Regions from separate parts of the Massilia sp. GCM10023247 genome, predicted to be linked through region 3. Evidence: predicted binding sites of a transcription regulator. Region 3 holds the regulator's gene; each other region holds the start of a gene.
The links. Region 3 encodes FNR, which switches genes on or off when oxygen is low (the NO sensors DNR and NnrR bind a similar motif). Its sites were predicted from a motif close to TTGATNNNNATCAA; they were not measured.
Positions count from the first base shown of each region.

Region 1 (6,812 bases), on a different contig from region 3:
AGTTGTTGAAGAAGATGTCGGCGAAGCTCGGCGCGACGATGGCGCGGAAGCCATACTGCTGCAGCGCCCAGGGCGCGTGCTCGCGCGAGGAGCCGCAGCCGAAGTTCTTGCGCGTCAGCAGGATCGACGCGCCGGCATAGCGCGGCTGGTTCAGCACGAAGTCCGGGTTGACCGGGCGGGTGCTGCAATCCTGGCCCGGCTCGCCGTGGTCCAGGTAGCGCCATTCGTCGAACAGGTTGGGGCCGAAGCCGGTGCGCCGGATCGACTTGAGGAACTGCTTCGGGATGATGGCGTCGGTATCGACGTTCGCGCGGTCGAGCGGCGCGACCAACCCTTCGTGTATGGTGAATTTGTCCATGCCTTCGCCTCGTTTCCGGTCCGCTTAGCGGCCGCCGGCGCCGGTCACGACCTGGCCGACCTTCTGGACGTCGCGGCCGATGCCGGAAATCGTGTTGCAGCCGGCGAGGACGATGGCAACGAGGGACAGTGCGAATACTTTTTTCATGATGGGTCTCGTAGTACGGATAGTAAGTTGTTCAGGACAGTGCGCGCACGTCGACGAAGTGCCCGGCAATCCCGGCCGCCGCCGCCATCGCGGGCGAGACCAGGTGGGTGCGTCCGCCCTGCCCCTGGCGTCCTTCGAAATTGCGGTTCGAGGTCGAGGCGCAGCGCTCGCCCGGCTCGAGGCGGTCGGCGTTCATCGCCAGGCACATCGAGCAGCCCGGCTCGCGCCACTCGAAACCGGCGGCCTTGAAGACCTGGTCGAGCCCTTCGCGCTCGGCCTGCTCCTTGACCAGGCCCGAACCCGGCACGACCAGCGCCAGCTTGACGTTGGCGGCGCGCTGGCGCCCGCGCACGACCTCGGCCGCGGCACGCAGGTCTTCGATGCGCGAGTTCGTGCACGAGCCGATGAACACCTTGTCGATGGGGATGTCCTCGATCGGGGTGTTCGGCGTCAAGGCCATGTAGACCAGCGCCTTCTCGATGGCGTCGCGGCGCACGGCGTCGCGTTCGAGCTCGGGATCGGGCACGCGGCCGTCGATCGAGGTCACCATTTCGGGCGAGGTGCCCCAGGTCACCTGCGGGCGGATCTGCGCCGCGTCCAGGGTGACGACCATGTCGAACTTCGCGCCCGGGTCGCTGTGCAGGGTGCGCCAGTAGGCGACCGCCTGCTCCCACTGCTCGCCCTTGGGCGAATAGGGGCGGCCCTTGACGTAGTCGATGGTGGTCTGGTCGACCGCGATCATGCCGGCGCGTGCGCCCGCCTCGATCGCCATGTTACAAACCGTCATGCGGCCTTCCATCGACAGCGCGCGGATGGTCGAGCCGCCGAATTCGATGGCGTAACCGGTGCCGCCGGCAGTGCCGATCTTGCCGATCACGGCCAGCACGATGTCCTTGGCGGTGACGCCGGCCGGCAGCGCGCCGTCGACCTGCACCAGCATCGATTTCGATTTTTTCGCCAGCAGGGTCTGGGTCGCCAGCACGTGCTCGACTTCCGATGTGCCGATGCCGTGCGCCAGGCAGCCGAAGGCGCCGTGGGTCGAGGTGTGCGAGTCGCCGCAGACGACCGTCATGCCCGGCAGGGTCGCGCCCTGCTCCGGCCCGATCACGTGGACGATGCCCTGGCGGCGGTCGTTCATGTTGAAATAGGTCAGGCCGAAGCTTTTCGCGTTGGCGTCGAGCGTTTCGACCTGCAGGCGCGAGGTGGGGTCGGCGATGCCTTCGCGGCGGTCGGTGGTCGGCACGTTATGGTCGGCCACGGCCAGGTTGGCGGAGTTGCGCCATAGGCCGCGGCCGGCCTCGCGCAGGCCCTCGAAGGCCTGCGGGCTGGTCACTTCATGGACCAGGTGACGATCGATGTAGAGCACCGTGGTGCCGTCGGAATCGGCACGCACGACGTGCGATTCCCAGAGTTTGTCGTACAGCGTCTTTAACATACTGAATCCCGTTGGTGTATCCCCGCGGAACGACCGCTTGAAGAGGGCGCTTTTGATTATGCCATAATTGTGCACTGCGGCAGGAGCAGGTCCATTTTGCACATTTATGCCAATAAATGCCAGCCCATGCAAACAAAATTTGCACCGCTTAGGAGAAATGCACATAAAAAAAGCCCGCGCTCGGAAAGCGCAGGCTTTTATTGCACGGGCGGAGTACGCCCTTTTTCACCGAATCGGTGCGGCCGAACGCGATTTACGCGGCCATGCGCACCGTGCTGCGGCAGCCATCCATCAGGAACGACAGGCCGACCACCAGCACCAGCTCGCCTTCGGCCGAGCGCGCCGTGCCGGTCACGCCCTCGACGGTCAGCGCCGTCATCGGCTTGATCACCAGGTCGGCCGTACCGTCCACGGCCTCCACCGCCAGGATGTAGGGCTGCGGGGCGTTGATGACGATGCCGACGCGTTCCGGCGCTTCCTCGTAGCCGAGGGCCCCGGCCAGCGAGCGCACCGGCAGCGGACGGCCCTGGTCCTTCAGCACCGGGGCGCCGCCGACCTGCGAGAAGGTCTCCGGCAGCTCGACCACGCGCTCGACGACCGCCATCGGCAGCGCCAGCGAGGCGCCCGAGGTCGACACCAGCATGGTCGGCACGATCGACAGTTCGATCGGCAGGCGGATCGCGAACTTGGTGCCGTGGCCGAGCGAGGAATCGATGCGGATCGCGCCGCGGTTCTTTTCCACCGCCGTTTTCACGACGTCCATGCCGACGCCGCGGCCGGACACCGACGACGCCACTTCCTTGGTCGAGAAGCCCGGCAGGAAGACCAGTTGATACGCGTCTTCGTCGGTCTGGGCGCCAGTCTCGCCGATCAACCCCTTGTCGATGGCCTTGCGGCGCAGCTTGACCGGGTCCATGCCCTTGCCGTCGTCCTGCAGCACGATCATGACGCTATTGGCTTCCTGCCAGGCTTTCAGGAGGATGAAGGCCTTGGCCGGCTTGCCGGCGGCGACACGCTCTTGCGGCGACTCGACGCCGTGGTCGAGCGCGTTGCGCAGCATGTGCACAAGAGGGTCGTACAGGCTGTCGACGACGACGCGGTCGACCTCGGTCTCGGCGCCTTCGATGGTCAGTTCGACTTCCTTGCCGAGGTCTTTCGCCAGCTCGCGCACCAGGCGCGGGAATTTCTGGAACAGGCGGCCTACCGGCTGCATGCGGGTGGCCAGCGTGGCGCGCTGCAGTTCGGCCGAGTAGCGCGAGGCGCGCTCGAGCGTTTCGGTGAGCGTCGCCATCAGGGTCGCGGCCTGCCCTTCGAACTTGAACTGGGCCAGGCGCTCGAGCAGCACGGCGGCCTGGTTGGCGGCCTGCACCGATTCGCCGGCCACTTCCAGCAGCGCGTCGAGTTTCACCGCGTCGATGCGGATGCTTTCGTCCTTGGCCGGCGCCGCGGCTGCGCGGGCGTCGGCGACCTTGCTCTCGGTGCGGCGCTCGACGCCGTCCCAGCCGGACTTGGCGGCCGGCGCGGCGGCGTCGGCCTGCGCGGCAGGGGCCGGCGCAGCAACTGCCGCGACCGGGGCTGCGCTGCCGGCAATGGCGGCGCTGGCCGGCACCACGGCGTTATACATGGCTGTCCAGTCGAGACCGTCGTTGCCCGGCAAGGCGGCCGCTGCGGCCAGCGGCGCTTCCTCGGCGGCGGGCGGCGCGGCCGAGACAACTGCGGCAGACGGGGCAGCAGCCGGGGCGGCAGGCGCCGCCTCGACCTTGCCTTCGATCGCGTCCATCAGGATACGCTCGAGGTCGTGCGGCATCGGCGCCAGTTGTTCCGGCGCGGTCCCGTTGTTCAGGTCGCCGAGCTGGTCGGCCACGAAACCGGAGGCCTGCAGCGCCGCCTCGATCGACAGCGGGGTGACGGGTGCGGCCCCGGTGCGCAGCGCGTCGAACAGGTTTTCGGTCAGGTGGCAGGCCGCCACCAGCGCGGGCAGGCCCATGAAGCCGGCGCCGCCCTTGATCGTGTGGAACGAACGGAAGACGGCGTTCAGGGTCTCCTTGTTGTCCGGATCGCGTTCGAGGCGCAGGAGGTGTTCTTCAACATTGACTGCCAGATCCATCGCCTCGACGACGAAGTCCTTGAGCATATCGTCCATTAGAATCCCAGATCGGCAAGGAGGTCGTCGACATTGTCCTGGTCCAGCGCCGCGGACGGCATGGACGGGCCGGTCATCAGCGGCGCCGGCGCGGCCTCTTTTTCGGCCAGCTTGGCGCGCGTCTCCGGTGGTGCGTTGTCACGCAGCAACTGGGCCAGCTCGTTTTCGACCGTCTTGGTGATCGCGACCACTTTCTTGATCAGCTGGCCGGTAATGTCCTGGAAGTCCTGCGCCATCATGATTTCGAGCAGGCGTGCCTTTTCGGTTTCGGTGGCGTCCGATACGGCCTGGGCGAACTGGCGCGAGTCGCCGGCCAGGACCTTGAATTCGTCCAGGCTGAGCTTGCCCGAGAACAGCGCATCCCAGCGGCCCGACATGTCCTGGGCCTGCTTCGACAGCTTGTCCTGGTCCGGCATGGCTTCGTCGAGCGTGTTGAGCACCTTGTTGGCCGCCTGTTCGGTCAGCGTCGCCACGTATTCCAGGCGGTCCTGGGCGTCGTTGATCTGCGACGAGGCCTCGGTCAGCGCGCGGTCGTAGCCCAGTTCGCGCAGCGAGTCGTGCAGCAGGCGCACGATGCCGCCCAGGCGCTCGTACATGTTCTTGTCGGTTTCCGCACCCTCGCCCGCGGCAACGGCAACGGCAGCGTCGGCCGGCGCGGCGGCAGGCACGGCGGGTGCCACCTGGCTGGACGCGACCTGGTCGAACAGGGCTTCCAGGTCGTCCTCGTCGGCGGCGGCAGGGGTGGCGGGTGCGGCAGGTGCGGCCGGGGCCGCCGCAGGGGCCGAGCCATTGGCGCGCTGGGCTGCCACTTCCTCGAATAAGGCGTCGAAATCGTCGGCGGCGTCGGTCATAATCCCTGCTTCTCCATAATGAAAAATATCGCGCAATGGCGCGTGCTGCTGTCCGTTGTCATGGGTTTCCACGCGCGTTTTGCGAGTCGATGGAAGCCCGATAATCATTCAGCGAGTGTAGCAGCGTAGTTGCCGTAGGTAAATGTCGGAAAACGCGGCAGGTTAAAATGGACAACGAAACTTAATTCCGCGACAATAAAACTGTGCGGTTCCTGAGGTTTTTCGCAAGCCAGGTGTTGTTTTACTGTCGCGTCGATTGTGCATGGTTTTTCGGCGCGCTTGGCGCAGGCAAGCTCATGTTTGACCAAAGTCAACAGCTTGCGCTATCACAAGCAACAGCCCGCTTACCAGGGCCACAATAGTGTGGCGTTTCGGAGGAGGCATCATGTACCGGAAAATTCTGATTACCACCGACGGCTCGACCGTGTCCCAGCACACGGCCTGCGCCGGAGTCAAGTTCGCACAGCAAATGGGCGCCGAAGTGCTGGCCCTGTTCGTTGCGCCCGAATACCAGTACCCGGTCTATGTCGAAATCATTCCGCCTTCGTATCCGAGCGAGGAGGAGTATGTCGAACAAATGAAGCGGACCGGCGAGGACCACATGGGCCGCATCATGCGTTCCTGCGAAAAGGCCGGGCTCGCCCACAGCTGCATGACGGCGTTTTCCGACGCGACCGCGCTCAAGATCGTTGATGTCGCCGAGCAACAGGGCTGCGACCTGATCTTCATGGGTTCGCACGGGCGCAGCGGCTGGGGCCAGATCCTGCTGGGTAGCGTGACCAATAAAGTGTTGTCGCATACGACCAGGCCGGTGCTCGTGCACCGCCTGATCAACGAGCCGGTCGAGTCCTAGGCTTAGAGTGCCTGACAAAACCTTCAGGGCAAGGGGTGCGGCCATCCGACGCGGCGGCGAAGGCAGTACGCCTGTACGGCGAGACGCTGCAACGCCGCCATGGAGGTTTTGGTAGGCGCTCTTCTTCCGGTGCCGGCACGCCGCATGCGGCGTGCATATATATAGACAGACGCCGCGGCGGGCCGCGGCGCAGGGGGAACGCATCCATGATCAGAATCGTCATTGCCGATGACCACACCATCATGCGCGAGGGCCTCAAGCGCATCCTGGACGGCGCACTCGACGTCGAAATCGTCGGCGAAGCCACCAACGGCTTCGAGGTGCTGTCCCTGGTGCGCCAGGGCGGGTTCGACCTGCTGCTGCTCGACCTGTCCATGCCGGGACGCAGCGGGGTCGACCTGATCCGCCAGGTGCGCAGCGAGGCGCCCAAGCTGGCGATCCTGATCCTGACCATGCACGAGGAGGAGCAGTATGCCGTGCGCGCCATCCGTGCCGGCGCCCAGGGCTATCTCACCAAGGAAAGCGCGGGTACCCAGCTGGTGGGCGCGATCCGCAAGGTCGCCTCGGGCCGCCCCTACATCAGCACCGAAGTAGCGGAACAACTGGCGCTGAACATCATGGCGCCGAATGAACAGTTGCTGCACAAACAGTTGTCGGATCGCGAGTTCGAGGTGTTTTCGCTACTCGTCGGCGGCAAGTCGATCACCGAGATCGCCAACAACCTGCACCTGTCGGTCAAGACGGTCAGCACCCACAAGACCCGCATCATGCAAAAGATGGGCATGACCTCGCTGTCGGAAATGGTCCAGTACGCGGTCGCGCACCGCCTGCTGTCGCCGCTGAAAGCCTGATGTGCAGTGCGGGCCACGGGCCGGCTCGCATGCGCCGAGCCGAAGACCCATGGGGCCAAGGCCATAAGGTGTTGGACATCGCAACTGCATCGTTTGTGCCATACTCGCCACGCGCCGCCCGGCGCGCTGGCGTGTCCTCCGAGTAACAGTTTCCCTCCCCGTCTCATACGGTAG
Region 1 is NZ_JBHSIB010000007.1:51,690-58,501, forward strand. It holds gene leuD (3-isopropylmalate dehydratase small subunit) at 1-358, opposite strand, end outside; gene ACFPAH_RS03985 (hypothetical protein) at 383-505, opposite strand; gene leuC (3-isopropylmalate dehydratase large subunit) at 537-1,940, opposite strand; gene ACFPAH_RS03995 (chemotaxis protein CheA) at 2,194-4,083, opposite strand; gene ACFPAH_RS04000 (protein phosphatase CheZ) at 4,083-4,934, opposite strand; gene ACFPAH_RS04005 (universal stress protein) at 5,320-5,787, shown strand; gene ACFPAH_RS04010 (response regulator) at 5,994-6,638, shown strand.
Region 1: ACFPAH_RS04005 (universal stress protein) is a predicted target of FNR. The motif match lies at 5,235-5,248, and genes of this name have one in related genera.

Region 2 (6,812 bases), on a different contig from region 3:
CAACGCCGCCGGGGTCCTGGCCGACGCCCTCGGCCGCCCGCTCGGCGTCGACGGCTACCGGGCCACCGTCACCATCGTGCCGGAGCGGCTGGGCGACATCGCCGCCGGCAGCACGGCCGCCGACAGCGAGGCGCTGCGCATCCGCATCGCGGTGAGCTTTGATGGCGGCGAGCCGGTGCTGCTGGACGGCTACCGCGCGCGCTACGCGCCGATCGCGAGGGGCGAATGATGGCGCGCCCGCAGGCAGTGCGCCGCCGCGCGCGCGGCTTCACCCTGGTCGAGGCGGTCGTCGTGATCGTCGTCATCGGCATCATCGGCGCCATCGTCGCCGTCTTCATCCGGGTGCCGATGCTGGGCTACACCGACACGGTCGCGCGCGCCCAGGCCGGCGACGAAGCCGACCTGGCACTGCGCCGCATGGCGCGCGAGATCCGCCTGGCGCTGCCCAACAGCGTGCGCGTGTCGAGCAGCGGCGACGCCATCGAATTCCTGCTCACCACCACCGGCGGACGCTACCTCGACGTCGACGACGCCGCCACCTCCGGCACCCCGCTCGACTTCGTCGGCACCAATCCGACCTTCACCGTCGTCGGCGGCCTGCAGGCCGAGGTGCTGCCGAACCAGTACGTGGTCGTCTACAACCTCGGTCCCGGCATGGCGCCGGCTGATGCCTATGGGTTCGGCCAGCCCGCGCGCAACATCGCCCGCGTGCGCGAGCGCGCGCCGGCGGGCGGCACCGAGATCACGCTGGCCGACAACCCCTTCGGCAACCGCGACGAGCCGATGCCCTCGCCGGGCCGGCGCTTCCAGGTCGTCGACGGCCCGGTGATGCTGCGCTGCGAGGCCGAGGGCGAGCACCTGGTGCTGCGGCGCTATGCCGGCTACCCGATCGCGCGCGAGATGGCCGATCCTCCGGCGGGCACGGCCAGCGCCGTGCTGGCGCGGCGCGTCGCCGATTGCCGCAACGTCTTCCGCTACGACGAAACCGACGTCGAACTGCGCCGCAGCGCCCTGGTGCTGCTGTCGCTGGCCCTGCACACCCGCAATCACGGCGACGCGGCCGGCGGCAGCGTGCGCCTCGTCCATCAAGTCCACGTCGACAACACGCCATGAAGCCTGTCCCTCCCGCCCCGGTCCGCGGCCGCAGCGCCGGCGCCGGCCTCGTCACGGCGATCTTCCTGCTGGTGGTCCTCGCCGGCCTCGCGGTGGCGCTGGTCGCCATCTTCGGCAGCCAGCGCCAGGGCATCCTGCTCGACGAGCAGGGCGTGCGCGCTTACCAGGCCGCGCGCGCCGGCATCGAATGGGGCCTGTTCCAGCGGCTGCGAAGGCCGGACGGCGGCGCCTGCGCGCCGGGCGCGGCCCATCCGGTGGCGCTGTCCGGGGAGGTGCTGGGCGGTTTCACGGTGAGCGTCACCTGTACCCTGGTCGAAGGGCCGAAGTCGGAAGACCCGGCGGTCACGCTCGACCGCTGGATCATCCGCTCGGTCGCCTGTGCCCCGGCGGTGGGCAATGCCTGCCCGCCGGGTTCGGCCGATCCCGACTATGTGCGGCGCGTGATCGAGGTGCAGATATGAGGCGCATGAGCGGCCTCAAGTGGCTGGCGCAGGGAGCACTGCTGGCCTGCTGCCTGCTGCTCCTGTCCTTCGCGCTCCCCGCGCAGGCGAATACGCCGATCACGCTGTGGAAGGCCTTCGACGGCCGCGTCAACTTCGCCGGCACCCAGGTCACCCTGCGCACCGGCAGCAACACGGACAAGGGCAAGAACTGCAATGGCGACGGCAACGGCAACAACGGCAATTGCCTGGAGAACGGTAACAACGGCAACAAGAAGGTCAACGCCTGCACGGTCACGGCGCCGAGCACGAACCGCACGGCGGCCCTGGTGCTGCCTTCCGGCGCGACCGTCCTGTCGGCCCAGCTGTACTGGGCCGGCTCCGGTCCCAGCGACAGCACGGTGAGCTTCGAGGGCCGCAACGTGACGGCCGCCCGCAAGTACGTCTCGCGCACCGTCGGCGGCGGCTTGAACTACTTCGGCGGCGCCGCCGACGTGACGAGCGTGGTCCGGGCCAAGGGCAGCGGCACCTATGACTTCTCCGGACTGACGGTCGAAACGGGCGACCCCTGGTGCGCGTCGCAGGCCGTGCTCGGCGGCTTCTCGCTGCTCGTCGTCTATTCCCATGCTGCCGAGCCGGAGCGCGTGCTGAACATCTACGAAGGCTTCCAGCACGTGCAGAACAGCGAAGTCGTCGTGAACGCCAACAATTTCCGTTGGAAGAGCCCGCTGATCGCGGTCAGGGAGCGCGCCCGCGTCGGCCACATCACCTGGGAAGGCGACCCGACGCTGGAGCAGGGCGGCGAAAGCCTGCTGTTCGAGGGCAAGGAATTGTCCGATGCGCTCAACCCGCCGGGCAACCAGTTCAATTCGCGCAGCAACATCAACAACGACAGCGCCTCCTACGGGATCGACTTCGATGCCTACGACACCGAGGTGCGCGACTGGACCATGGACGACGCCACCGTCACCACCCGGTATCGCACCGGGCAGGACCTGGTGCTGCTCAACGTCGAGGTGCTGGTGGTGCCGACGGCCCCGGTGTCGGACCTGTCGATCGCGCTCGCCCGCTCCGGCAGCTTCCAGGTCGGCCTGCCTGCCGAGTACACGGCGACCGTGACCAACCACGGGCCGTACACCGAGACCGGCCGGATCAGCGTCGCCATCGCGCTGCCGAACGGCATGCGTTACCTCGCGGGCAGCGGCACCGGCTGGACCTGCGCCGCGAACGGTTCGAACGGCAGCTGCAGCTGGCAGGGCGCGCTCGCGCCCGGCGCCAGCGCGCCGCCGCTGCTGCTCACGGCCGCGGTCGATACCACCGGCCAGAAAACCGTGACGGTGACGGTGACCGGCACCGGCGACGACAACCCGGCCAACAATGCGGCGTCCCTGACCGACACCGCCATCGACCGCGACGTCTCCACCAATCCGACGCCGGGTACGCTCAATCCCTATGTCTTCACCGACAGCCTGTGCGCCCCGGGCATCGCCATCGGCGCGCCCGGCCAGCCATGCAAGCGCTACGCGGCGCCCATCGTCGGCGGCAGCAAGGCGCCGATCTTCATCACCGCAACCAACGACGGGATACCGGGCGCCCCCGCCAGCGCGACCACCGCCTCGATCCAGTTCGCCATCGAATGCCTGAACCCGGTCGCCGGCACGGTCGGCGCCAGCTATGCGGGCGCCGCGATCCCGGCCTGCGCCGCAGCCGGCCAGCCCCTGGCCTGGTCGGCCCCGGTCGCCATCGCGTTTGCCGCCGGCACCGTATCGCGCAAGCTGGACTTCATCTACAAGGACGTCGGCCAGATCCGACTCAGCCTGAAGGAGAGCGGTAACACGGCCGCCACCGGGGACTTCGTCAGCGCCCCGCTGCGGATCGCGTTCAGGGACATCCGCAACGGCAGCATCTCCAACCCCGGGAATACGGCGCCGGCCAGTCTCGGCTTCGCGGCGGCCGGCGCGCCCTTGACGGTCGAGATCGGCGCGTGGCTGGCGGACGAGGCCGGGTTCGCGCCCAACTTCGGCAACGAGAAGGTCCGGCCCGGCATCTCCCTCGGCCGCGCCGCGATCGACGGCATCGCGCTCGCCAGCGTGGGCGAACTGTTCGAGACCGGCAGCCGCGGCTGGAAGGACGGCATCATGTCGGCCACGGCCTCGTGGAGCGAAGTCGGCGCGATCGCCTTCGTCACCGGCCTGGTCGACGCCAGCCATCCCGACGACGCGAGCCGGAGCAACCTGTATCTCGGCGTGCCGGTCGGGGGCAGCACGGTAGCGGTCGGGCGCTTCTATCCGGCCTATTTCAAGACCATCGTCACCGGACCCTTCGAGTGCCCGGCCAGCCTGCCGGCAGGCTATGCCTGCCCGCGCGACGACCGCGGCGCCGTGTATTCCGGGCAGCCGTTCACGATCACGGTGGAAGCCTTCAACGACAACAACGAGCGCCTGCAGAACTTTACCGGCGCCTGGTTCAGGCCGGTGACGCTGAGCGCCGTGAACAAGCCCGGCGGCCAGCCGCTCGCGCCCGACCTGGTGCCGGAGCCGGGCAAGCAGAGCGTCGCCATCACCGACGCGAACGCGCCCCTCATGCAGGCGAAGGCGCCGTACCGCCTGGCGGCCGGCTATAAGCAGGCCGAGCCGCGCGCGACCAACCTGAGCGCGCCGACCGCGGTGTTCGTGCGCGCCACGGCCGCCGAGACCGCCCTGACCGAGGACGGCAAACCGGAGATCGTGGTCAGCTCGCTGCGCAGCAACGAGGTGTCCGACGAGGGCGGGGTGCTGGTCCTGAACGGGCGCCTGAAGGTGCCGAACGCCCTCGGCACCGACATCCTGCGCACGGCGCTCGGCCTGCGCGCCGAATACTGGGGCGGCGCGAGCGGCTGGCTGTTCAATCCCGAGTTTGCCGATGCGCCCGGTGTCGGGGCCGGGGCGACCCGCTTCCTGGTCTGCTCGAAGCAGTTTGCCCGTAGCGACGGCAGCTGCGACACGGGCATCCTGGCTGCCTCCACCAGGGCGCCGGTGGAGATGAAAAAGGGGCGCGCCGTCCTGTGGCTGCTCGCGCCCGGCAAGCGGCCGGGTGGCGTTGCGCGCAGCGGCAGCGTCACGCTCGAATTTGCCGGCTGGCCCTGGCTGCCGAGCACCATCGGCAGGGTCAGCTATGGCAGCCACCGCAGCCCCGTGATCTATATGCGCGAGCTGTATTTTTAGCCGCGGCGCCAGAGTGCGTGCCGGAGGCAACACAATGTTGCTATCCGGCGATTTTTTCCTATCTTTCCGTCGATCTTGAATATAATCAAGCTTTTACGGTCAATACGTCCGCGATTCGTCCCATTCCCCACGGTCTGCATGCGTTTTTTTAGAAAAGCAAAGAAAAGAGAAGGCTGGCTCGCCATCGCGCTGCAGCGCGACGGCCTTGCCGCCGTCAGCATGCAGACCGCTGCCGGGATGCGTCCCCAGGTGCGCCAGGCCGGGTTCTATCCCGGCAGCGATTTCGCCGACCTGCTCGACAAGGCGGGCCGCGACCTGCACACCCATGCCTACCGCACGATCACGGTGCTCGCCGGCGGCGAATACCAGGTGGTGTCGGTCGACGCGCCGAATGTCGCGCCCGACGAACTGCGCACGGCGGTGCGCTGGCGCCTGAAGGACATGCTCGACTTCCACGTGGACGACGCCACCATCGACGTGCTCGACCTGCCGGTCGATCCGAACGCCGCCGTGCGTGCCCAGCATTCGATGTTCGCCATCGCGGCGCGCAACAGCGTCATCGAGGCGCGCCAGAAGCTGTTCACGGCGGCCAAGGTCGAGCTGGCGGTGATCGACATCCCCGAGACGGCGCAGCGCAATATCTCGGCCCTGGTCGAGCCGCCGGGGCGTGGCGTGGCCATGCTCTCGTTCGGCGAGGAGGGCGGGCTGCTGACGATTTCCTACCGGGGCGAACTGTACCTGGCGCGCCGCATCGACATCGGGCTCGACCATTTGCTCGATGCCGAGCTGGAGCGGCGCCACGCGAGCTTCGACCGCGTCACGCTCGAGCTGCAGCGCTCGCTCGACAACTTCGAACGCCAGTATTCCTTCATCAGCGTGGCCAAGCTGGTGCTGGCGCCGTCCGCGATAGCGGGACTCGAGGACTACCTGTCGAGCAACCTGTACACGCCGGTGGAGACGCTCGACCTGGCAGCCCTGTTCGACTTCGCGCGCGCCCCCCACCTGGCCGACCCGCTGCAGCAGCAGCGCTTCCTGGTGCCGCTGGGCGCGGCCCTGCGCCACGAGGGGACGGCGCTGTGAGCCAGCAGATCAACCTGTTCAACCCCGTCTTCCTGCAACAAAAGAAGATGTTTTCGGCGCGCACCATGGCGCTGGCGCTCGGCGTGCTCGTGCTCGGGGTGGCCGCGCTCCACCTGTATGGCAACGCCCGGGTGAACGCGCTCCAGGCCCAGGCCGACACCGGCGCCGACCAGTTGAAAAAAGCCGAGGCGCGCCTGGCGGCCGTCACGGCCGAGTTTGCGCCGCGCCAGAAGAACCCGGCGCTGGAAAACGAACTGGCCGAGGCCGAGCGCCAGCTGGCCGCGCTGCGCCAGGTCTCCGGCGTGCTCGAGCGTGGCGAACTGGGCAACACCCGGGGCCACGCCGAGACCTTCCGCGCGCTGGCGCGCCAGCATGTGGACGGCCTCTGGCTGACCGGGGTCAGCGTCGGCGGCGACGGCAAGACCGGCGAGCCCGGCGCGATCGCCGTGCACGGGCGCGCGCTCGATCCGAACCGGGTGCCCGGCTACCTGAACCGCCTGACGCGCGAGCCGGTACTGCAGGGCAAGGCGTTCGCCAGCATGCAGATCCAGGGCGCGGCGCCGGTCGAGGGGGGCAGCCCGGGGGCCAAGGCGCCGGCCGCCGCGCCGGCTTACGTCGAGTTCAGCCTGTCGTCGGCCATGGAGGGCGCCAAGCCATGAAGAACGCCCTGATCCGGATGGCCGCGCGCCTCGACGCGCTGACCCTGCGCGAACGGGCGCTGGTCTTCGCGGCAGCCGCGGCGGGGATCGTGTTCGTCGCGTTTTACCTCGGGCTGAAACCGATGTTCGCGCGCCAGGACGCGCTGCGCGCCCAGATCGTCCAGCAACAGAACCACATCGAAGGGCTCGACGCCGAGCTGCGCGCCAAGGTGGAGGCGGCCCAGGTCGATCCGGACGCGCCCGCGCGCGCGCGCATCGCCGCGGTCCGGGCCGATACCGAGGCGCTCGCCGGCGAGCTGCGCGCGATGCAGCATGGC
Region 2 is NZ_JBHSIB010000011.1:305,140-311,951, forward strand. It holds gene ACFPAH_RS11745 (type IV pilus modification PilV family protein) at 1-229, shown strand, start outside; gene ACFPAH_RS11750 (prepilin-type N-terminal cleavage/methylation domain-containing protein) at 226-1,113, shown strand; gene ACFPAH_RS11755 (agglutinin biogenesis protein MshP) at 1,110-1,574, shown strand; gene ACFPAH_RS11760 (DUF6701 domain-containing protein) at 1,580-4,756, shown strand; gene ACFPAH_RS11765 (agglutinin biogenesis protein MshI) at 4,895-5,836, shown strand; gene ACFPAH_RS11770 (PilN domain-containing protein) at 5,833-6,495, shown strand; gene ACFPAH_RS11775 (hypothetical protein) at 6,492-6,812, shown strand, end outside.
Region 2: ACFPAH_RS11765 (agglutinin biogenesis protein MshI) is a predicted target of FNR. The motif match lies at 4,832-4,845, and genes of this name have one in related genera.

Region 3 (6,812 bases):
CCCCGCGCGCCTGAATGTCTCCCGGGTCGCGCTCCATTCGCGAAAACAGGGCGTTTACCGCATCCCGGTTGCGTGCATGATCGCCCGGATCAGGGTGGCCACCAGCCACAGCGCGGCCACGCCGGCTGCCCACAGCGCCGCCATCCAGCCCAGCCGGCGCAGCCAGAGGGCGCGGCGGCCTGCTGGCCGCTCGGGCTGGGCTCCCGGTTGCGGTCCCTCGCCCATCAGTGATACCCGGCGTCGGCCTTGACCTTGCCGCGGAAGACCCAGTACGACCAGATCGTGTACATGAGGATGATCGGCAGGATGAAGAGCGTGCCGACCAGCGCGAAACCCTGGCTGCTCGGCGGCGAGGATGCCTCCCAGATGGTGATCGCGGGCGGCACGATATGCGGCCAGATGCTGATCGCCATCCCGGAATAGCCGAGGAAGATGAGGGCCAGCGCGGAGATGAAGGGCAAGCGGTGGGGGTCGCGCTTGAGCGAAAGCAGCAGGACCGCGATGGCCAGCAGCACCAGCACCGGCACCGGGAGCAGGAACACGATGTTCGGGAAGGTGAACCAGCGCGCGGCGACCAGCGGATCGCGCAGCGGCGTCCAGATGCTGACCACCACGATGGCGCCCAGCAGCAGCAGCGCCAGCGGGCGCGCGACCTGCACCATGCGAAAGTGCAGGTCCCCTTCCGTCTTCATGATCAGCCAGGTGCTGCCGAGCAGCGTATAGGCGATCATCACGCCGACGCCGGCCAGCAGCGGGAACGGCGCGACCCAGTCGAGCGGGCCGCCGGCATAGCGCAGCCCGGATACCGCAATGCCGTCGAGGAAGGCGCCGAGCGAGACACCCTGGAAGAAGCTGGCCGCCACCGAGCCGCCGATGAAGGCCTTGTCCCACATGTGACGCCCGCTTTCCTTGGCCTTGAAGCGGAATTCGAAGGCGACCCCGCGAAACACGAGGCCGATGAGCATGAAGATCAGCGGCAGGTAGAGCCCGGACAGGATGATCGCATAGGCCACCGGGAAGGCCGCCAGCAAGCCCTCCCCGCCCAGCACCAGCCAGGTTTCGTTGCCGTCCCAGACCGGGGCGACGGTATTCATCATGGTGTCGCGGTCGCGTTTTTCCTTGGCAAACGGAAACAACATGCCGATGCCGAGGTCGAAACCGTCGAGCAGCACGTACATGAACACGGCAAAGTAGATGATCAGCGCCCAGATGAGCGAGGTGTCGATGCCCATGCTCAGTCTCCCCTGGTGTCGAGTTGCATGCCGGGCGCGCCGTCGTCGTCGTTGCCGACGTCGGCGGCGGACATCGGACGGCTCGGCGTGCGCTCTTCCCCCGGCCCGCCCTCGGTGGCCCGGTGCAGCTCGAAGGCCTGCGGCCCCTTGCGCATCATGCGCAGCACATAGGCGGTGCCGGCGCCGAACACGAACATGTAGGCGACGACGAACAGGCCGAGCGTGAGCGCGAGCGTGCCGGCGTCGTGCGGCGAGGCGGCTTGGCTGGTGCGCATGACCCCGTACACGACCCAGGGCTGGCGCCCGACTTCGGTCGTGACCCAGCCGGCGAGGATGGCCACCAGCCCGGCCGGTCCCATCCACATGGCAGCACGCAGGAAGGCGGTCGAAGTGAACAGGCGCCCGCGCCGCCGCAGCAGCAGGCTCCAGGCGCCGAGCGCGATCATCAAGAGCCCCAGGCCGACCATCAGGCGGAAGCTCCAGAACACGATCAGCGAATTGGGCCGGTCCTCGGGCGCGAACTCCTTGAGGCCCGGAATCTGGCCGGACCAGCTATGGGTGAGGATCAGGCTGCCCAGCCTGGGGATGCCGACCGCGTAGCGGGTCTGCTCGGCGGCCATGTCGGGAATGCCGAACAGCAGCAGCGGCACGGCCTTGCCGGGCTCGTTCTGCCAGTGCCCTTCCATCGCCGCCAGTTTGGCCGGCTGGTGTTCGAGCGTGTTGAGGCCGTGGAAGTCGCCGATCACGGCCTGGATCGGCGCCACGATCAGGATCATCCACATCGCCATCGACAGCATCTTGCGCACCGCCGGGTTGTCGCGCGCCTTTTCTTTCCTGTGAAGAAGTTGCCAGGCCCCGGTGGCGCCGACGATGAGCGCCGTCGTGAGATAGGCGGCCACCACCATGTGCATCAGCCGGAACGGGAACGACGGATTGAAGACGATCGCCAGCCAGTCGGCCGGCACCATGCGCCCGCCCTCGATGGCATAGCCGCGCGGGGTCTGCATCCAGCTGTTGGCGGCCAGGATCCAGGTGGCGGAAATCAGTGTGCCGACCGCGACCATGCAGGTGGCGAGGAAATGCAGGCCGGGGCCGACCCGGGTCCAGCCGAACAGCATGACGCCGAGGAAGCCCGCTTCCAGGAAGAAGGCGGTCAGCACCTCGTAGGCCAGCACCGGGCCCATGATCGAGCCGGCGAACTCGGACATGGCGCTCCAGTTGGTGCCGATCTGGTAAGCCATCACGATGCCCGACACCACGCCCATGCCGAACATGACGGCGAAGATCTTGAGCCAGAAATGGTAGAGGTCGACGTAGACCGGGCGTTTCGTGCGCAGCCAGGACAGCTCGAGCACGGCCAGGTAACTTGCCAGGCCGATGGTGACCGCCGGGAACAGGATGTGGAAGGACATCGTGAACGCAAACTGGATGCGGGCCAGGTCCAGGGCCGATAAGCCGAACATGAGCACCTCCGGGGATGAGCTCTCCAGAATCTAGCATGGTCCATCGCGCGCACAGTTGGCAGCCTGGCTGTCGTTGGCAACAATACACTGAAGCCCGCACGGCCGTTGCGTCCGTACATCGCTTGCCGCTGCGCGGACAGCCATGTCCGGAAAAAACGCCGGGTTGGCGAGGTGGGCGGTCTATAATCGGGCTGACCCCGCTTTTTTCTCTCCAGATGAACCAAGGCATTCCACTTCCTGCGACGGCGCCGATCAGCCTCGGCGCCATCAAGGCCAGCTGCAGCGCCTGCAGCATGCACCAGCTGTGCCTGCCGATGGGGCTGGACGACGCCGACATCACCCGGCTCGACCAGATCATCGGCCGCCGCCGCCGTCTCGCGCGCGACGAGCGCCTGTACGCCATGGACGAGCCCTTCCGCAGCCTGTACGCGGTGCGCTACGGCCATTTCAAGACCTACCAGGTGAATGCGGCCGGCGAGCAGCAGATCACGGGTTTCCAGATGGCCGGCGAATTGCTCGGCATGGACGCCATCAGCGGCGACCGCCATCACTGCGACGCGGTGGCGCTGGAAGACAGTGAAGTGTGCGAAATCCCGTTCGCGCGCCTGGAAGACCTGTTCGGCCAGGTGCCGGCGCTGCTGCGCCACTTCCACCGCATCATGAGCCAGGAAATCACGCGCGAGCAGAACGTCATGCTACTGCTTGGCAACATGCGCGCCGAGCAGCGTTTTGCGGTGTTCCTGGTGAACCTGTCGGCCCGCTACGCGGCGCGCGGTTATTCCTCGACCAGCTTCGGCCTGCGCATGTCGCGCGAGGACATCGGCAACTACCTCGGCCTGACCATCGAGAGCGTCAGCCGCTTGTTGTCGCGCTTCAAGAAACAAGGCTGGATCGAGGTCGACAAGCGCGAAGTGCGGCTGCTCGACCCGGTCAAGCTCAAGGCGATCGCGGCCGGCACGGACCAGTGTAGCCCGATGTCGTAGGGTGGGCGGCTCCACCCGGCCATAAATGCCCACGCGGCGTGTGCGCCGCCCACGCGTTCAACGCACGGGCGATCATTCGTGGCAGATCACGGGGTGGTTGAACGCGTGGGGTGACGCGGGCTAAATGCCCGCGGAACGCGAAGCAGGCGCAATGGCCGCGTATGCGCGTCGTGAAGGGTGGAGCCGCCCGGTGAACACGTAGTCGAGGCCACCGGCCTCGACCACCCCTACGCATTACGCCTTCGCCTTTTCCTTCGCGATCCAGCCGTCCACCAGCTGGCCCAGCACGTCGAGCGGCACCGAGCCGGCGCCGAGCACCATGTCGTGGAAGCCCGGGAGCGAGAATTTCGCACCGAGTTCCGCCTTGGCCTTGTCGCGCAGCTCGAGGATGCGCAGCATGCCGATCATGTAGGCGGTGGCCTGGCCCGGCCAGGCGACGTAGCGGTCCACTTCCTGGACGTTGATGCCGTAGTCGACCGCTTGCTGGCGGGTCCAGCCCTTCATGTGCAGGCCGGTGTCGACCACCAGGCGGCGTGCGCGGAACAGTTCCGAACCGAGCGCGCCCAGCAGGCCCGGGACGTCGCCTTCGTACCAACCCTGCTCCACGGCAAGGCGCTCGGTGTACAGCGCCCAGCCTTCGCTGTGGGCGCTGCCGCCGCTGAAGATGCGCTGGCTGCGGTATTTCGGGATGCCGGTCAGTTCCTGCTGGATCGCCAGCTGGAAGTGGTGGCCCGGCACCGCCTCGTGGTAGGACAGGCTGCGCATGCGGATCATGTCGAAGGTCGGGCCGCGCATCGGCACCCAGAACACGCCCGGGCGGCTGCCGTCCGGCGCCGGCAGGGAATAGTGGGCGGCGGCCGAGGCTTCGGTCAGCGGCGGCTCGCGCAGCACGACGACCGGGGCGCGCGGCTTCATGTTGAACAGGGGCGCGCTGCGCCGCTCGGCGTCCTTCACCATCTCGACGTAGCTCGCCAGGATCGCCGGGCGCGGGTCCCCTTCGCCTTTCGGCTGGAAGGTGGCGTCGAGCGCCTTCATGCGCGCTTCGATGCTGCCCTCCTTGAAGCCGAGCGAGCGCAGGTGCTTGTCCATCTCGGCTTCGATGCGCGCCACTTCGCGCAGGCCGATCGCGTGGATCTCCTCGGCGCCGAGCGTGGTGCTGGTGTAGTTGGCGAGCGCGCGCGCATACGCCTTGGCGCCGTCGGGCAGGCGCGAGATGCCGGCCGTGTCGTCGGTCTTCGGATGCAGATCCTTCATGAAGGCCTGGACCCGGGTGTAGGCCGGACGGATCTTGTCCTCGACGATTTTCGTCGCGCGCGCGATCGCCGCGGTCCGCGCTTCGGGCGTCAAGTCCTTCAGCCCGGCCGTGCGCTGCTCGAGCGAGGTCACCAGCACGTTCTGCGGCGCGGCCGGCTTGAGGAAGGTATCGACCTGGAACTGGGCGCGCTCGAGGATGAAGCGCGGCGGGATCAGCTTGCGCGCCGCGGCCGAGCGGCCGCGCGCCAGCGCTTCGTCCATCCGTGCGGCGACCTGGTCCAGGCGCGCCAGGTAGCTGTCGACATCCGAGGCGCGGCGCATCGGGTGGGTCTGGGTCATGAAGTTGACCAGGCCGACCTGCACGCCGCTGAACTGCGAGAACACGAAGTTATGGTCTTCGAAGGGCTCGTTGGCGACCGTGTTCGACAGCGACCAGCGCATCACCAGGGCCGAAACGCGCTGGGTCTCGCTCAGGGGACCGGACAGGAACTTGTCCAGGCGCGCCAGGCCCTGCTTCGCCATGTCGATTGCCTGCTTGCGCTGGGCCGGCGTCTGCGGCGTCAGCTCGCGGTCGAGGCGGTCCTGCTCGGCGCCGCTGAAGTACTGGGTGGCGGTGGCGTACTGCGGATTGCGGCGCACCCAGTCGTTGGCGAACTTGTCGGCCCAGGCATCGAAGGCGGCGTTCGGCTTGACAGCTGGAGCGGCAGCAGCGGCGACAGGCGCGGCCACCGCCGTCGACGGCAGCAGCGCGCCGGCCAGCGCGAACGGGACGAACAGGGAAGCGATGGCGACGCGCAGGGAGCGCTTGGAGGTAGCAGGCATGGTGTCTCTTCTAGTTAGTAGTCCGGCAAATTGCCGCGCTGGAAATCTAACATGGAAGAGTGGCGAGGAACAGTCTTTACAGGGCGCGCGCAGCGCCCTGCCCTGCCTACAGCGGCGCGTCGGCGACGATCTCCAGCCCCGTGGCCGAGGCCGGACTCCAGCCGCGCGCCAGCCGCCATTCGCGTCCCGCCCCCTCGATCACGACCTGCCAGTGGGTCATCTCGAGTCCCGGCACGGCAAGCGCGACGCTGCCGTCGGCGCCGGGCTGCGCCTCGAGTACCAGGTCTTTCGCGGGCTGGGTCGGATGGGCCAGCATGATCCGGAACGGCATGCGCATCGGGCGCCCGAAACTCTGGAGCCGCCCTGCCAGCACGCCGGTGGCCGCATCGTAGCGGCCGTGGAAAGCCATCCGCATGCCGGTGGCCACGCGGTCGCGCCGCAGGTCCTGGTTGATCGCCTTGCCCTGCTTGTAATAGTCGTCGACGACCACCGCATCGGGCTGGCGCAGCGCCAGGCCGACGGTGACGGCAGTGGCCAGCATCACGGCCGCCGGCCCGAGCATGATGAACCAGGGCCAGCGGTGCCGGTACCAGGGCTGGACCGGCGGCTGCGGGAAAACGGGTGAGGTGGATTGCATGTTCGGCTCCTGCTGTTCTTAACGCGGCACGATGAAGGCCGCCTCCTCGCGCACCGCGACCGCCGGGTCGTCGAGCGCGGTGATGGTAAATTCGATCCGGTGCGAGCCGGACTGGCCGCCGGCGTCGGCGCGCACGCGCACCGGCACCGCGCGCCCGCTCGCGCCGTCGACCTCGACCACGTCGGCGTCGGCAATCGCCGCGCCCGCCAGCCCGCTCACGCCGAGGCGGTAGCTGCGCGCCTGCTCGCTGGTGTTCATCAGCTGGAGCCGGTACACGTTCTCGATGCGGCCGTCCTCGACTTCGCGCCCCATCGAGCCGCGGTCGCGGATCACGTCGACCTTGAGCGGCACCCGCAGCGCCAGCGAGGCCGTCATCGCCGCCATCAACAGCAGCAGCACGGCGCCGTAGCCCAGCACGCGC
Region 3 is NZ_JBHSIB010000029.1:15,881-22,692, reverse strand. It holds gene ACFPAH_RS22440 (DUF2474 family protein) at 55-225, opposite strand; gene cydB (cytochrome d ubiquinol oxidase subunit II) at 225-1,232, opposite strand; gene ACFPAH_RS22430 (cytochrome ubiquinol oxidase subunit I) at 1,235-2,695, opposite strand; gene fnr (fumarate/nitrate reduction transcriptional regulator Fnr) at 2,911-3,678, shown strand; gene ACFPAH_RS22420 (DUF885 domain-containing protein) at 3,913-5,754, opposite strand; gene ACFPAH_RS22415 (FixH family protein) at 5,861-6,391, opposite strand; gene ccoG (cytochrome c oxidase accessory protein CcoG) at 6,410-6,812, opposite strand, start outside.